DNA from 2 places in the Streptomyces sp. NPDC058231 genome. Region 1 is predicted to be linked to the other one. Evidence: riboswitches for the same ligand, from Rfam matches in the RefSeq annotation. Region 1 holds a riboswitch; the other holds the start of a gene.

Region 1 (7,283 bases):
CGTCCAGCGCCTCGAAGTACGGACCGAAGTCCCAGGTGCGCGAGCAGAGCGAGAACCCCTGCCCGGCGGTCGACTCCAGCAGCAGATACGGGTCGTCCTCGTGCGTCAGCTCGTCCAGGAGCGGCCGCATGTGTGTGCGGACCTGCGCCAGGGCCTCCGAGCGGGGCCGGCCGCCGGTCGCCGAGCCGGTGTGCACCACGACGCCCAGGGCACCGATCTCCCGGGCGCGGCGCAGGGAGTGGCGCAACGAGTCCACGGACCTCTCGACGGTGGCCTCGGTGTGCGAGCCGAAGTTGATCAGGTACGGGGCGTGGACGTACGCCGGTATCGACCGGGCGGCGCACTCGGCGCGGAACTGTTCGTCCTGCGCCGGGTTCCCCTTCGGGGTCGCCCAGCCGCGCGGGTTGGTGACGAACACCTGGACGGTCTCCGCCCCCATTTCGCGGGCGTAGGACAGGCCGGCCCTGGCAAGGCCGCCGGCCACGGGGACATGGCCACCGACCGGATTACGCATGTGAATCTAGAGTCCCTTGGTCTTGATGGTGATGGTGCTGCCCTCGGGGGCCCGGTCGCCGCCGTCGACGGACTGGTCGGCGATCTCGTCGCTGAAGGAGAGGAACGGGCGGTCGACCTTGACCTCGAAGCCGGCGGCCTTCAGCAGGCGTGTCGCCTCGTCGACGTCCTTGCCGGTGACATCCGGCACATCGATCATCCGCGGGCCCTTGGAGACCGTGAGTGTGACGGTGTCGCCCTCGGCGACCTGCGCACCCTGGCCCGGGGACTGCCGGGCGATGTCGCCCTCGGCCTCCGGGGAGCTGACCCGGCCGGGCAGCACCTCGACCTTCAGCCCCTCCCCGTCCAGTGCGTCGGTGGCGTCCTGGACCGACAGCCCGGTGACGTCGGGGACATCGACCGGACTGCCCTTGCTGACGACCAGGGCGACGGCGGAGTCCGGGTGGCGCCCGGTGCCCGCTTCGGGGTCCGTCCTGATCACGTCGCCCCGCGCGAACTCCTCGCTGAACTCCCTGGTGACCATGCCGGCCACCAGACCCCGCTCCTTGAGCGTCTGCCTGGCCGCGGCGAGCGCGACGCCCCGGAGGTCGGGCACCTTCACGATCTCCGGGCCGCGCGAGACGGTGATCGTCACCGAGCCGTTGCCCCGGATCCGGGCGCCGGACTTCGGATCGCTGCCGACGACCTTGCCGCGCTCGACCTCGTCGCTGTAGGCGTGCTTGACCCGCTTGAGTTCGAGCCCCGCGTCCGAGAGCCGCTGCCTGGCCGTCCGCTCCGTCTGGCCGAGCAGCGAGGGGACCCGGGTGAACTGTCCCGAGTTGATGTACCAGACACCGGCGCCGACCCCCAGGACCAGGAGCACGGCGACGACCGCGGCGAGCATGCCGCGCCCCGGACCCCTGCGCAGCGGTCCGCGCCGCTCCTGCCGGGGCGGCTCCGGCGGGGGCATCTCCAGCCGGCTGGTGTGGTGGGCGGTGCCCTGGCCGGGCGGAAGCACCCGGGGGATCACGCTCGTGCGGTCCTCGCCGCCGGTGCGGTCCCCGGCGCCCGCCCCGGGGAGCGCCTGCGGGGGCACGGCGTCCAGCTGGGCGTCGGTGAGACCGGCGTGCGCGGCGCGGGTATCGGCGAGCAGCGCCACCGCGTCGAACGGCCGGAGCTCGGGGTTGCGGGCGGTGGCGCTCGCGACCAGTGCGTCCAGCCCGGCCGCGAGCCCGGGAACGGTGGCCGAGGGGGGCGGTACGTCCTCGTTGAGGTGCTGGTAGATGACCTGCGCGGGCGAGTCACCGGTGTGCGGCTTGGTGCCCGTCAGCATCTCGTACAGGACGACACCGCAGGCGTACACATCGACGCGGGTGTCCGCCGTGCCGTGCTCGATCTGCTCGGGGGCGAGATAGGAGACGGTGCCCAGGACGGTTCCGGTGGTGTTCGTCACCGCGCCGACCGCACGTACGAGACCGAAGTCCGCGACCTTCACCCGGCCGTCGTCCCCTATCAGGACGTTCTCCGGCTTCATGTCGCGGTGGACGAAGCCCGCCAGGTGCGCGGCGCCGAGCGCGGCCAGGACCGGCTCCAGGATGTCCAGCGCGGCCCGCGGCTGCAGGGCGCCGCGCTCACGCAGGACGTCGCGCAGCGTGCAGCCCGCGACGTACTCCATCGCCAGGTAGACGTACGCCCCCTGGGCGCCCTGGTCGAACACCGCGACCACATTGGGGTGCGCGAGCCGTGCCACGGACTTGGCCTCGCGGATGAAGCGCTCGACGAACGAGGCGTCGGTCGCGAGCGCCGGGTGCATCACCTTGAGGGCGAGCACCCGGTCGAGCCGGGTGTCCATGGCCCGGTAGACGGTGGCCATCCCGCCCACGGCGATGCGGGCATCGACGCGGTAACGGCCGTCGAGCAGCTGACCGACGATGGGGTCTCCCCGGCCGAAGGCCGGGGAAGGGTCCTGGAGGGTCGTATCCACGCAAGCGAGTCTACGAGCCGCCGATGACATGCCCGACTGGCCGGGGCGATCCCGGGGCCGTACTGCAGCCGAGCCGTGACAGGGACATGAGCTCCGGGGGGCGTACGCGGGCTCAGAACGCCGGCCGCTCCGGATCCAGCACCGCCCGCCCCGCCACCGGGGACGAGGCCTCCGCGAAGTGGCGCCGCGGGATCCGGCCCGCACGGTACGCGAGCCGCCCGCCCTCCACCGCGTGCCGCATCGCCGCCGCCATCAGCTCGGGCTCCTGCGCCCTGGTCACCGCCGACGCCAGCATCACCGCCGCGCACCCCAGCTCCATCGCGAGGGCGGCGTCCGAGGCGGTTCCGGCGCCCGCGTCGAGAATGACCGGCACCTGGGCCTGCTCGACGATCAGCTGGAAGTTGTGCGGGTTGCGGATGCCGAGCCCGGAGCCGATGGGGGAGCCGAGCGGCATGATCGCAGCGCACCCCACGTCCTGCAGCTTCCGGGCGAGCACCGGGTCGTCATTGGTGTAGGGCAGCACCGTGAAACCGTCGTCCACCAGGGCCTCCGCGGCGTCCAGCAGCTCGATCGGGTCGGGCAGCAGGGTCCGCTCGTCGGCCACGACCTCCAGCTTGATCCAGTCGGTGCCCAGTGCCTCGCGGGCCAGCCGAGCGGTGAGGACGGCCTCGCCCGCGGTGAAGCAGCCCGCCGTGTTCGGCAGGACGCGGATGGAAAGACGTTCGAGGACGGAGAGGACCGACCCCTGCACGGTCGGGTCGAGGCGGCGCATCGCGACGGTCGTCAGCTCGGTGCCGGACGCCGTCAGGGAGCGTTCGAGCACCTCGAGGCTGGGTGCCCCGCCCGTGCCCATGATCAGCCGGGAGCCGAAGACGGTGTCACCGAGGGCGAAGAGATCGTCTGACATGGTCAGCCCCCCTGGACGGCGGTGAGGACTTCGATCCGGTCGCCGTCGGCGAGCGCGGCGGCCGACCACCGGCTGCGCGGGACGACGGTCTCGTTGACGGCGGCGGCGACGCCGGAGGACGCCGCCGTCAGGGTCGCGATCAGGGTCTCCAGAGTGGTGCCCGCGGCGATCGCACGGGGGTCACCGTTCACCGAGACGGTGAGCGAGGGGGCGTCGGTCATGCGGGCTGCTCCTGACATACGGGGGCGGCGGGCGGGACGGGGGCGAACCGTCCCGGGGCGAAGGGGCGGGCCACGGCGGGCAGCTCCCCGGTGGTCAGCAGCTCCGCCATGACGTCACCGGTGACGGGGGTGAGCAGCACGCCGTTGCGGTGGTGGCCGGTGGCGAGATGCAGGCCGGGCAGGGCGGTCGGACCGAGCAGCGGGGCGTTGTCGGGAGAGGCGGGGCGCAGTCCGGCCCGGGTCTCGGTGAGCGGCAGTTCGGTGATCCCGGGCACCAGCTCGTGGGCGTCGCGCAGCAGCTCGTACACCCCGCCTGCGGTGACGGTGGTGTCCCAGCCCATCTCCTCACTGGTCGCGCCGACGACGAGCTCGCCGTTCTCGCGGGGTACGAGATAGACATGGCTGCCCCGGACCACGGCCCGCACGGTGCGGGTGAGGAAGGGCGCGTACGGGGCGGGCACGGTCAGCCGCAGCACCTGCCCCTTCACCGGCCGGACCGGCGGTACGACCTCGTCCGGCAGCCCGGCGAGCTGTCCGCTGAGGCTCCCCGCGGCGAGGACGACCTGGTCGGCGGCGAGCTCCGTACCCGCCGCGAGTACGGCTCCGGCGGCCCGGTCCCGCAGCACCGTCAGGCGCCGGACCCAGTCGCGGTGGAAGGCGACCCCGGCCCGCTCGCACGCGGTCAGCAGTGCGGCGGCCAGCCGACGGGGATCGACCTGGTGGTCGCCGTCGACCCGCAGCCCGCCGCGCACCCCGGGCGCCAGCATCGGCTCCAGGCGGCGGCACTCGCGGCCGGTGAGCCACTCCGACTCCAGCCCGGAGCGCTGCTGCAGTGCGTGCAGCTCCCGCAGATGGGCGCGGTCGTCGGCGTCGAGTGCGACCGCCAGGGTGCCGCAGGCCCGGAAGCCGATGTCCTGGCCGGCGGCCGCCTCCAGCTCGGCCGTGAAGTCCGGATAGCGCGCTGCGGAGGCCACATTGAGACCGAGCAGCATCTGTTCGCCGTAGTGGAGTTCGGTGACGGCGGCCAGCATCCCGGCCGCGACCCGAGCGGCCCCGCCGCCCGGATCGGGGTCGGCGACCGCGGTGCGCAGACCACGCTGCGCCGCCCGCCAGGCGGTCACCAGGCCGATGATCCCGCCCCCGACGACGAGGACGTCGGATCCGTGTACGGAGGTGTTCCCCGAGGAACGCATGGGCGTCCAGCCCCTCCCTTCGCCGGCATGACCCGGATCAGGTTCGTACGGTCGGAGGCCGCCCAGCCTCCCTCTCAGCCCGGTGCGTCCGGGCTCCCGCGAGTGTCTTCCGGTGGCCACCCTAAACCTCGCCCCTCCGGCCCGGTAAGGGAGCGGCCGCGGTGGTCCGTCCGCTCGGCGGCCCCGTTCCTCCCGCCGGTCGCCCGCCCGGCTCCGGGCCGGGTCGGGGAGGCGGCGGTGCGCGCGTGGCGGAGCAACCGCGCATCTGACCGAAAGCCAGGTGCTTAAGGTGGACCGGTGAGCGAGCAGCAGACAGAGCGGCCGGAGCCGCGGACCGGGCACCGCGTCGTCGTCGTGGGCGCGGGCATGGCCGGCGTGCAGACCGCGGTGGCCCTGCGGGAACAGGGTTTCACCGGTCCGGTCACCCTGATCGGCGCCGAACCGCACCAGCCCTACGACCGGCCCCCACTGTCCAAGGCGGTGCTGCTCGGCAAGGCCGAGGACTCCGCCTTCGACATCGACTTCGAGGCGCTCGGCATCGAGCTGCAACTGGGCCGGGACGTGACCGGAGTACGGGCCGGCGCGCACGAACTGGACACCCTCGCGGGACCGGTCCCGTACGACGCCCTGGTCATCGCCACCGGCGCGGAACCGGTGGTGCTGCCCGGCTCCGAGGGGGTGCCCGGCGTCCATCTGCTGCGCACCCTCGACGACGCCGCACGGCTGCGGCCGGTCCTCGGCGAGCAGCACACCGTGGTGGTGGTCGGCGCCGGCTGGATCGGGGCCGAATTCGCCACCGCGGCCCGCACCGCGGGCTGCGAGGTGACCGTCGTCGAGGCCGCCGACCGGCCGCTCGCAGGCGTTCTGCCCGCCGAGGTCGCCGCCCCTATGACCCGCTGGTACGCCGAGGGCGGGGTCGAACTCCTCACCGGAACCCGGGTGGAGCGCGTCGAGCCCGGCCGGGTGATCCTCGCCGACGGCCGTACGCTCGCGGCCGGAGCGGTGGTCGTCGGAATCGGCGCCCGGCCCGCCACCGGCTGGCTGGCCGGCTCCGGCATCGCGCTCGGGCCGGACGGATCGGTGACCGCGGACGACGCGCTGCGCACCTCGCTGCCGGATGTGTACGCCGTGGGGGACTGCGCCTCCTTCCCGTCCGCCCGGTACGGCAGCCGGCTCCTCGTCCACCACTGGGACAACGCCCTCCAGGGCCCGCGGACGGCCGCGGCCAACATCATCGCCGCCGGGGCGGCCGGGACACCGCCGCCGCCGGCGTACGACCCCGTGCCGTACTTCTGGTCCGAGCAGTTCGGCCGGTTCGTGCAGTACGCGGGCCATCATGCGGACGCCGACACCCGGCTGTGGCGTGGTGACCCGGGCGATCCCGACTGGTCGGTGCTGTGGCTGCGCGACGGCGCGCCGGTCGCCGTGCTCGCCGTCGGACGGCCGCGCGACCTCGCCCAGGGCCGCAGGCTCATCGAGTCGGGGGCGCGGATCGATCCGGTACGGGCCGCCGATCCCGCCGTACCGCTGAAGTCCACGACCCGTCAGTAGCCCTTCGCCCGGGGCGCGGTGGGGGTCCGGCATGCGGACCCGCCCTTGGGCGACGGGCCATGCTGGTGCACTGTGCATCTTTTGGATCGTTGTTCTCCCGAAGGGATGCACATGTTCCGGCACCGATGGGTCCGCGCGCTGCGCGGCATCGCCGTGGCCTCGGCCTCGATCGCCCTCGTCGGCGGCGCACTCGCCGCCCCGGCGTACGCGGGCACCGCCCCGATCCCCGGCTCCAATCCCGCCGTCGACTACCAGGACCCGGTCGACGCGCTGCCGCCGGTCTCCCGTCCGGACACCCGGCACTGCGCGGTGACGGCCGTCGAGCACGACTTCGGCAACACCCTCGGCGGGCCGCCGTACACCACCACGCTCACCCCGCCCGCCCGCTGCGAGGGCCCCTGGAACAAGGTCGTCCTCGACTGGTCGGCCGACGTGAAGGGCCGTCAGTACGACCGGCTCGCCGCGGTGTTCGTCGGCGGCGCGGAGGTCTTCCGCACCAGCACGGCCGAGCCGGACGACGACGGCGTCAGCTGGCACGTCGCCAAGGACATCACCGAATTCGCGCCGCTCCTCAAGGACCCGCAGAAGCTGCAGCTGGAGCTCGGCAACGTTGTCAACGACACCTACACCGGTGTGTACGGCGTCAAACTGACGATCACGTACTACCAGGCCGACAGGCGTCACCCGGCCGCCGCCACGGCTGACCGGATCGTCCCCCTGGGCGACACCGGCTCCACCGGCGCCCCCTGGATGAACGTCGGCAAGGGCGGCTCCACCAGCACCTCGGTCACCTTCCCGCGCAATCTGACCGGCGCCCGTCTGGAGGTGTACGCACGCGGCGGCGGATGCGACGAGCAGTGGTTCGACGCGGTGCCCGACGACCTCGCGGCCACCGCCCCCGACTACCTCTGCGGCGGCGGCCCCTACCGTGAGGT
Region 2 (7,283 bases), on a different contig from region 1:
TACGCCGCGGCGGCCCGACTGGGCCGGACCCTGGCGCGCGGCGGGCTGACCGTGGCCACCGGCGGCGGGCCGGGCGCGATGGAGGCGGCCAACCTCGGCGCGTACGCGGCGCCGCATCCCGATCCCATGCTGGACCAGGCGTGCGAACTCCTCGCCGCCGCGCCGTCGTTCGTCCCGTCGGTGACCGACTGGGCGCTGGCCGCTATCGCCGTGCGGGAACGCTGGCCCGATGGCGGCCATTCGGTCGCGATCCCGACCTGGTTCTACGGTCATGAGCCGCCGAACCCGTTCGCGGACCGGATAGCCAAGTACTTCGCCAACGCCCTGCGCGAGGACGGCCTGCTCGCCCGCTCCACCGCGGGCGTGATATTCCTGCCGGGCGCCGCCGGTACCGTGCAGGAGATCTTCGACAACACGACGCCGAACTACTACGGCTCACGCGGCGCACCGACGCCGATGGTGCTGGTCGGCCGCGCCCACTGGACGGAGGAACTGCCCGCCTGGCCACTCCTGAGGGCGCTGTCGGCGGGCCGGCCGATGGAGCACCGTATCGCCCTGGTCGACACGGTGGACGAGGCCCCCGAGGCACTCGCCCGGCTGTCCGGCTGAGCCGCGGCCCGGTTCAGACCGACGCGAGCCGGCGGACCAACGCGTCGAAGAAGGCGTCCCAGCCGTCCTCCGCGGCCGCGTACTGCTCGGCCGTGAGGTTGCCGCCGCGCTGCCGGAAGACCATCTCGGTGGTTCTGTCGCCGCGGTCGGTGAAGGTGGCGGTGACGGTCTCGCCCTCGACGTCCGCCGGCGCGGTCGCGTCCTTGAGCGTGAAGACCAGACGCTCCGGCGCGACCACTTCGCGGTAGACGCCGTGGAACGGCATCTCGGTGCCGGGAACCACGATGACCAGGCTCCACGTACCGCCCGGCCTGACGTCCATCGACACCCGGTCGAGCGGCACCTCGGCATCCCCGCCGTACCAGGCCGCGAAGTGCTCGGGGGTCGTCCAGGCCTCGAAGACCTTTTCCCGCGGGGCGTCGAAGACGCGGGTGAGGTCGATGCCCTCGCGTGCCGTTCCAGTCATGTCCCTGCCCTTTCGGAGTCGATCCGGAGCTTTCCCGGCCGCATGAGGTGTTCCCCGAATCCGCCGAAACCGCTCTTCGGGAACGCCCGGTAGTGGTCCTGCCACGGCCCGGCGCCGCGGGTGCAGCGGCCCTGCGTGCCGGTCTGGTGCTGTGACCGGAAAGGTTCACCGGCTCGCGCCGCCCGGCACGGCACCTCGCCGCGTTGTCGCATCACCCGAGTACATCCAGTACGCGGGCGATGCTCCGCCTTGCGATGCACCGCACCGGACGCCGCGAGCTTCCCGGCAAACCTTTCCGGTCACAGCACTAGGCGGCCGCGGGCAGCACCACGGTCTCGGACGCGTCGAAGGTCACGCCCACGGTCGCGCCCTCCTGGGGGACCTCCCGCAGCGGGCACTCCGCCTCCAGCCGGGGTCCGCTCCCGGGGTGCAGGGTCACGGCCACATGGCCGCCCCGGAAGGTGCGCGCGCCGACCTTGCAGCGCAGCCCGTCGCCGGGCGCTCCCATCCGTACGCCCGCCGGACGCACCAGCAGGTCGCACGGGCCCTGCGGCGAACCGTCCGGCACCGGCACCCTGCCCCACGCCGTGCCGGCGACCGCGCCGGTCACCGTCGCGTCCACCACGTTGTCGAAGCCGAGGAACCGGGCGACGAACGCGGAGGCGGGCCGCTGCCAGACCTCCAGCGGGGTTCCCGTCTGGGCGATCCGTCCGTCACGCATCACGACGACCCGGTCGGCGAGGGCGAACGCCTCCCCCTGGTCATGGGTGACGGCGAGCACCGTCGTGCCGAGCCGGGCGAACAGCGCGCGCAGTTCGACGACGAGGCGCTCGCGCAGGCTGCGGTCGAGCTGACCGAGGGGTTCGTCCAGCATGAGCAGCTTCGGACGCGGGGCGAGCGCCCGGGCGAGGGCCACGCGCTGCTGTTCGCCGCCGGAGAGCGCGGCGACGGCGCGCCGTTCGGCGCCCGGCAGACCCACCAGTTCGAGGAGCTCGGCGACTCTGCGGTCCTGGTCGCCGCGGGACGCACCACGCATGCGCAGCCCGAAGGCCACGTTGGCGCCGACGTCGCGGTGCGGGAACAGCTGATGGTCCTGGAACATCAGGCCGAGCCCGCGCCGGTGCACCGGTACGCCGGTCTGGTCGGCGCCGTCGAGGAGCACCCGGCCGCCGTCCGGCGGGTGCAGTCCGGCCACCACACGCAACAGTGTCGACTTGCCGCTGCCGCTCGGCCCCAGCACGCAGACGGTCTCGTGGTCCGCGACCTCCAGGTCCACCGCGTCGAGCGCCGTGCGCTCCCCGAAACGGACCGTGGCGGATTCCAGTGTCAGCATCTCCAGAACACCCCGAGCATCGTCAGAACTCCCCGGACCTGTCCGGGCGGATACGTTCGAGCGCCAGCAGCGACACTGCGCAGACCAGCATCAGAATCGTGCTGAGGGCCATCGCCTGGCCGTAGTTGAGCTCCCCGGACCGGCCCAGCAGCCGGGCGACGGCGACCGGGAGCGTCGGGTTGTCGGGCCGTGCGATGAAGACCGTCGCCCCGAACTCGCCGAGCGACACGGCGAAGGCGAAGCCCGCCGCCACCAGCAGCGCCCGCCGTACCAGCGGCAGATCGACCTCGCGCCAGGCCCGCAGCGGTGACGCCCCGAGCACCGACGCCGCCTCCCGGAGCCGCACGTCCACAGCCCGCAGTATTGGCAGCATGGTCCGTACGACGAAGGGGACGCCGACCAGCGCCTGGGCGAGCGGCACCAGGATCCACGAGGTCCGCAGATCCAGTGGCGGCCTGTCCAGCGTGATCAGGAATCCGAAGCCGACCGTGACCGCGGACACCCCGAGCGGCAGCATCAGCAGCGCGTCGAACCCGCGGACGAGCCGCCCGGCGCGCCTGGTCAGTGCCGCCGCCGCGAGTCCGCCGACGATCAGCGCGATCGCGGTCGCGGCCAGCGCGTACTGCAGCGAGTTCCAAACCGCTGCGAGCGGTGCGACGAGGAAGGTGCCACCGCTCGCCTCGGCGGACCGCAGTGCACGGTAGTAACCGAGCCCGTGACCACCGGGCACGTCCAGGGAGCGCTCGACGAGGACACCGAGCGGCAGCAGGATGAGCACCAGCACCGTGAGCAGCACCCCGCCGAGCAGCGCCCACTGCCCGGCGCCGCGCGGCCTGCGGGCGGTCTGCGCCGGGTCGACCAGCTTCAGCGTCGCCTCCCGGCGCCGCACCGTCCACGCGTGGACGGCCAGAATCGCGCCGACCGCGGCGAACTGCACCATCGTCAGCACAGCGGCCGTCGGCAGGTCGAGCAGCTGGGCGGTCTGCCGGTAGATCTCCACCTCCAGCGTGGAGTACGCGGGACCGCCGAGGATCTGTACGACGCCGAAGGAGGTGAACGTGAAGAGGAAGACCATCAGCGCGGCGGCGGCCACGGCGGGCGCGAGGGCCGGCAGGGTGACCCGCCGCCATGCCGCGAACCGCCCGGCGCCCAGCACCCGGGCCGCCTCCTCCTGCCGCGGGTCCAGCTGCGACCACAGCCCGCCGACGGTCCGTACGACCACCGCGTAGTTGAAGAAGACGTGGGCGAGCAGGATGGCCCAGACCGTGGCGTCGAGCCGGACGCCGGCCAGTTCGTCGAGGAAGCCGCCGCGCCCCAGCAACGCCAGGAAGGCCGTCCCGACGACGACGGTCGGCAGGACGAAGGGCACGGTGACGACCGCCCGCAGCAACTGTTTGCCGGGGAAGTCGAATCGGGCGAAGACATGGGCTCCCGGCAGCGCGATCAGCAGGGTCAGCGCCGTCGACGCGAGCGCCTGCCAAGTGGTGAACCAGAGCACGTCGAGGATGTCCGGCCGGGCCAGCACCTCGCCGATCCGGCCAAACTGCCAGACACTGTCGGCCTTCAGGCCACGGCCGACGATCGCGACGACCGGGTAGGCGAAGAACAGCGCGAAGAACGCGACGGGCACGGCCATCAGACCGAGCCGCACCGCGTTCCCGCGCCACGCCCCCACGGCGGCCGCACGTCCGGAACGGGCGCGGGGGCGGCTCCCGCCCGGACCCGGTCCGGGGACGGGAGCCTTCGCTACTTCACTACGAGCGAGGACCACGACTGGACCCACTGCTCACGGTTCTTGGCGATCGTCTCCGGGGCCACGGTCGCCGGGCTGCCGACGGTCGCGCCGAACTCCGTGAAGAGTTCGGGCAGTTTCGCGTCCTTGGCGACGGGGTTCACGAACATGTTGAGCGGCATGTCCTCCTGGAACTTCTTGCTGATCAGGAAGTCCAGCAGCGCCTTGCCACCCGCCTCGTTCCTCGCGCCGTTCAGCAGGCCCGCGAACTCGATCTGCCGGAAGCAGGTCCCGGTCGCGACCGCGGTCGGCGCCTTCGCGGGCTGCGGCTTCGCGTACAGCACCTCGGCCGGCGGACTGGAGGCGTACGACACGACGAGCGGTCGGTCGGCCTTGGCCTTCCTGCCGCCCGCGGAACCGGAGAACTCCTCGTCGTACGCCTGCTCCCAGCCGTCGACGACCTTGACCCCGTTGGCCTTCAGCTTCTTCCAGTAGTCCTGGTAGCCGTCCTCGCCGTAGGCGGCGACGGTGCCGAGGAGGAAGCCGAGACCGGGTGACGAGGTCGCGGCGTTCTCCGTGACGAGGAGGTTCCTGTACGCGGGCTTCGCCAGGTCGTCGAAGCTCTTCGGCGGAGCGAGCTTCCGGTCGGCGAAGTACTTCTTGTCGTAGTTGACGCAGATGTCGCCGGTGTCGACCGGGGTCACCCGGTGCCTGTCCGCGTCCAGTTGGGCATCGGCCGCGACCCGGCCGATGCCCTTCGCCTCGTACGGGGTGAACAGATCGTTGTCGAGGGCGCGGGAGAGCAGCGTGTTGTCGACGCCGAAGAACACGTCGCCGCGCGGGGAACCCTTGGTCAGGATCTCCTGGTTGAGGGCGGCGCCCGCGTCTCCGCTCTTCAGCACCTTGACCGTGTAGCCGGTCTCCTTCGTGAACTCCTTCAGCACGCCCTTGGAGGCGCTGAAGGAGTCGTGACTGACCAGAGTCACGGTCTTGGAGCCGGAGCCCTTACTGCCGCCGGCCCCGGAATCCGCGTCGCCGGAACCGCCGCAGCCGGCGAGCGCGGTGACGCCGAGGGCGGCGGCGACGGCCGTCGCCGCGAGCCGACTGGTCCTACGGGTGGTACTCATTGTGAATTCCTCCTGGGTTTGACCAGGAAGAGACGCGGCCCCGCCCGCAGCGCGGGCAGGGCGCAACAGCATGAGTTGATGACCGAACTTCCTACCCGGAATGACCCGGGCGAGGTTCAGAGGGTCTGCGGCCACCCTGTTCGGTGCCGCACTCTCAGCGCTGTGGCGCTCCCCTGTCGGAAAATATGAAGTTGAATGCGCGCCCAGATTACACGGGCCCTTCCGGGCTCAGCGCTCGGACGCCGCCAGCTGACCGCAGGCCCCGTCGATCTCCTGACCGCGGGTGTCCCGAACGGTCACGGGCACCCCGTGAGCGGCGATCGCCTCGACGAACGCCTTCTCGTCCTCGGGCCGGGACGCGGTCCACTTCGAACCCGGCGTCGGGTTCAGCGGGATCAGATTGACATGGACCCGCCTGCCCTTGAGGAGCCGGCCGAGCAGGTCACCGCGCCACGCCTGGTCGTTGATGTCGCGGATCAGCGCGTACTCGATGGAGATCCGGCGGCCGGACTTCTCCGCGTACTCCCACGCGGCGTCCAGTACCTCACGCACCTTCCAGCGCGTGTTCACCGGCACGAGCGTGTCCCGCAGCTCGTCGTCCGGCGCGTGCAGCGACACGGCGAGACGGCACTTGAAGCCCTCGTCGGCGAAGCGCAGCATGGCCGGCACCAGACCCACGGTGGAGACGGTGATCCCGCGCTGCGAGAGACCGAGACCGTCCGGCTCCGGGTCGGTCAGCCGACGGATCGCGCCGACCACCCGCTTGTAGTTGGCGAGCGGCTCACCCATGCCCATGAAGACGATGTTGGAGAGCCGCGCGGGCCCGCCCGGCACCTCTCCGTCCCGCAGCGCCCGCATGCCGTCCACGATCTGGTGGACGATCTCCGCGGTCGACAGGTTGCGGTCCAGCCCGGCCTGCCCCGTCGCACAGAACGGGCAGTTCATCCCGCAACCGGCCTGCGACGAGATGCACATCGTCACCCGCTCCGGGTAGCGCATCAGGACGGACTCGACGAGCGTCCCGTCATGCAGCTTCCACAGCGTCTTGCGGGTGGTGTCGTCGTCGCAGCTGATGTGGCGGACGACGGACATCAGATCGGGGAACATCGCCTCGGCGAGCTTGTCCCGCGAACCGGCCGGAATGTTGGTCCACTCGGCCGGGTCGTGCGCGTACCGCGCGAAGTAGTGCTGCGACAGCTGCTGCGCGCGGAACGGCTTCTCGCCGATCGCGGCGACAGCCTCCTTGCGCTCGGCGGGCGTGAGGTCGGCGAGGTGCCTCGGCGGCTTCTTGGCTCCGCGGGGCGCGATGAAAGTGAGTTCTCCGGGCTTAGGCATGGCTGTACCAGTGTCGCAGATCGAATCCTGTGGCCTGCCATCCAAGACATGAGGCAGTCGTCACTGGCCGCCCCGGGCCGCCTGTGGGCCGTCCTCCGACGGCCCGGCCGCACCGGGTTTCGACCATTGCTGGATCACGACAACGGCCGGCTCGCCGGGGCCGCGGCGAGCTCGCCGCGAAGGCTTTCGCCCACCCGCCCGGGTGGATCTGTCTGGTGGCGTCGGACTCGTCGTACCGGCTACCTGGAGCAGGTGATCGGCGACCCGATGGGTGTCGCACGACACCAGGTGCCGTCCGCGCACCGGCTCTTCCGGTGGGATTGGGCTCACCCGGACCCTGTCGGCCGCGGACGGGGCCGAGGACGGCACCGCCGCGGAGCCCCGCCGTCGTTCCTCCGGGCCGCGGTCGTACGGGTGAGGGCCCGCCGCCCTGTGGGCAACGGACCCTTCACTCGTACGACCGGACGGGCAGGTGCCCCGGCTCGCTCAGCCGGAACCCACGAACAGCACCAGCAGCAGCCAGACCACCGGAGCGGTCGGCAGCAGCGAGTCCAGCCGGTCCATGATCCCGCCGTGCCCGGGCAGCAGCGTGCCCATGTCCTTGATCCCGAGATCGCGCTTGATCATGGACTCGCCGAGGTCACCGAGGGTGGCGCTGGCGGCGACGGCCAGGCCGAGCAG

The links. Region 1 has a riboswitch for thiamine pyrophosphate ahead of thiO (glycine oxidase ThiO). Riboswitches for the same ligand answer to the same signal wherever they lie in the genome.
Region 2: linked by a shared signal. The riboswitch ahead of ACFVXE_RS30835 (thiamine ABC transporter substrate binding subunit) and the one ahead of thiO (glycine oxidase ThiO) in region 1 are both predicted to bind thiamine pyrophosphate.

Annotation. Positions count from the first base shown of each region.
Region 1 is NZ_JBHVWN010000057.1:11,372-18,654, reverse strand. It holds gene ACFVXE_RS29140 (deoxyribonuclease IV) at 1-514, opposite strand, end outside; gene pknB (Stk1 family PASTA domain-containing Ser/Thr kinase) at 521-2,476, opposite strand; gene ACFVXE_RS29130 (thiazole synthase) at 2,589-3,383, opposite strand; gene thiS (sulfur carrier protein ThiS) at 3,386-3,604, opposite strand; gene thiO (glycine oxidase ThiO) at 3,601-4,797, opposite strand; TPP riboswitch at 4,795-4,907, opposite strand; gene ACFVXE_RS29115 (NAD(P)/FAD-dependent oxidoreductase) at 5,095-6,348, shown strand; gene ACFVXE_RS29110 (peptide-N4-asparagine amidase) at 6,460-7,283, shown strand, end outside.
Region 2 is NZ_JBHVWN010000065.1:20,763-28,045, forward strand. It holds gene ACFVXE_RS30815 (LOG family protein) at 1-609, shown strand, start outside; gene ACFVXE_RS30820 (SRPBCC domain-containing protein) at 623-1,075, opposite strand; gene ACFVXE_RS30825 (ABC transporter ATP-binding protein) at 1,383-2,408, opposite strand; gene ACFVXE_RS30830 (ABC transporter permease) at 2,431-4,044, opposite strand; gene ACFVXE_RS30835 (thiamine ABC transporter substrate binding subunit) at 4,155-5,267, opposite strand; TPP riboswitch at 5,338-5,452, opposite strand; gene rlmN (23S rRNA (adenine(2503)-C(2))-methyltransferase RlmN) at 5,496-6,602, opposite strand; gene ACFVXE_RS30845 (phosphatidate cytidylyltransferase) at 7,089-7,283, opposite strand, start outside.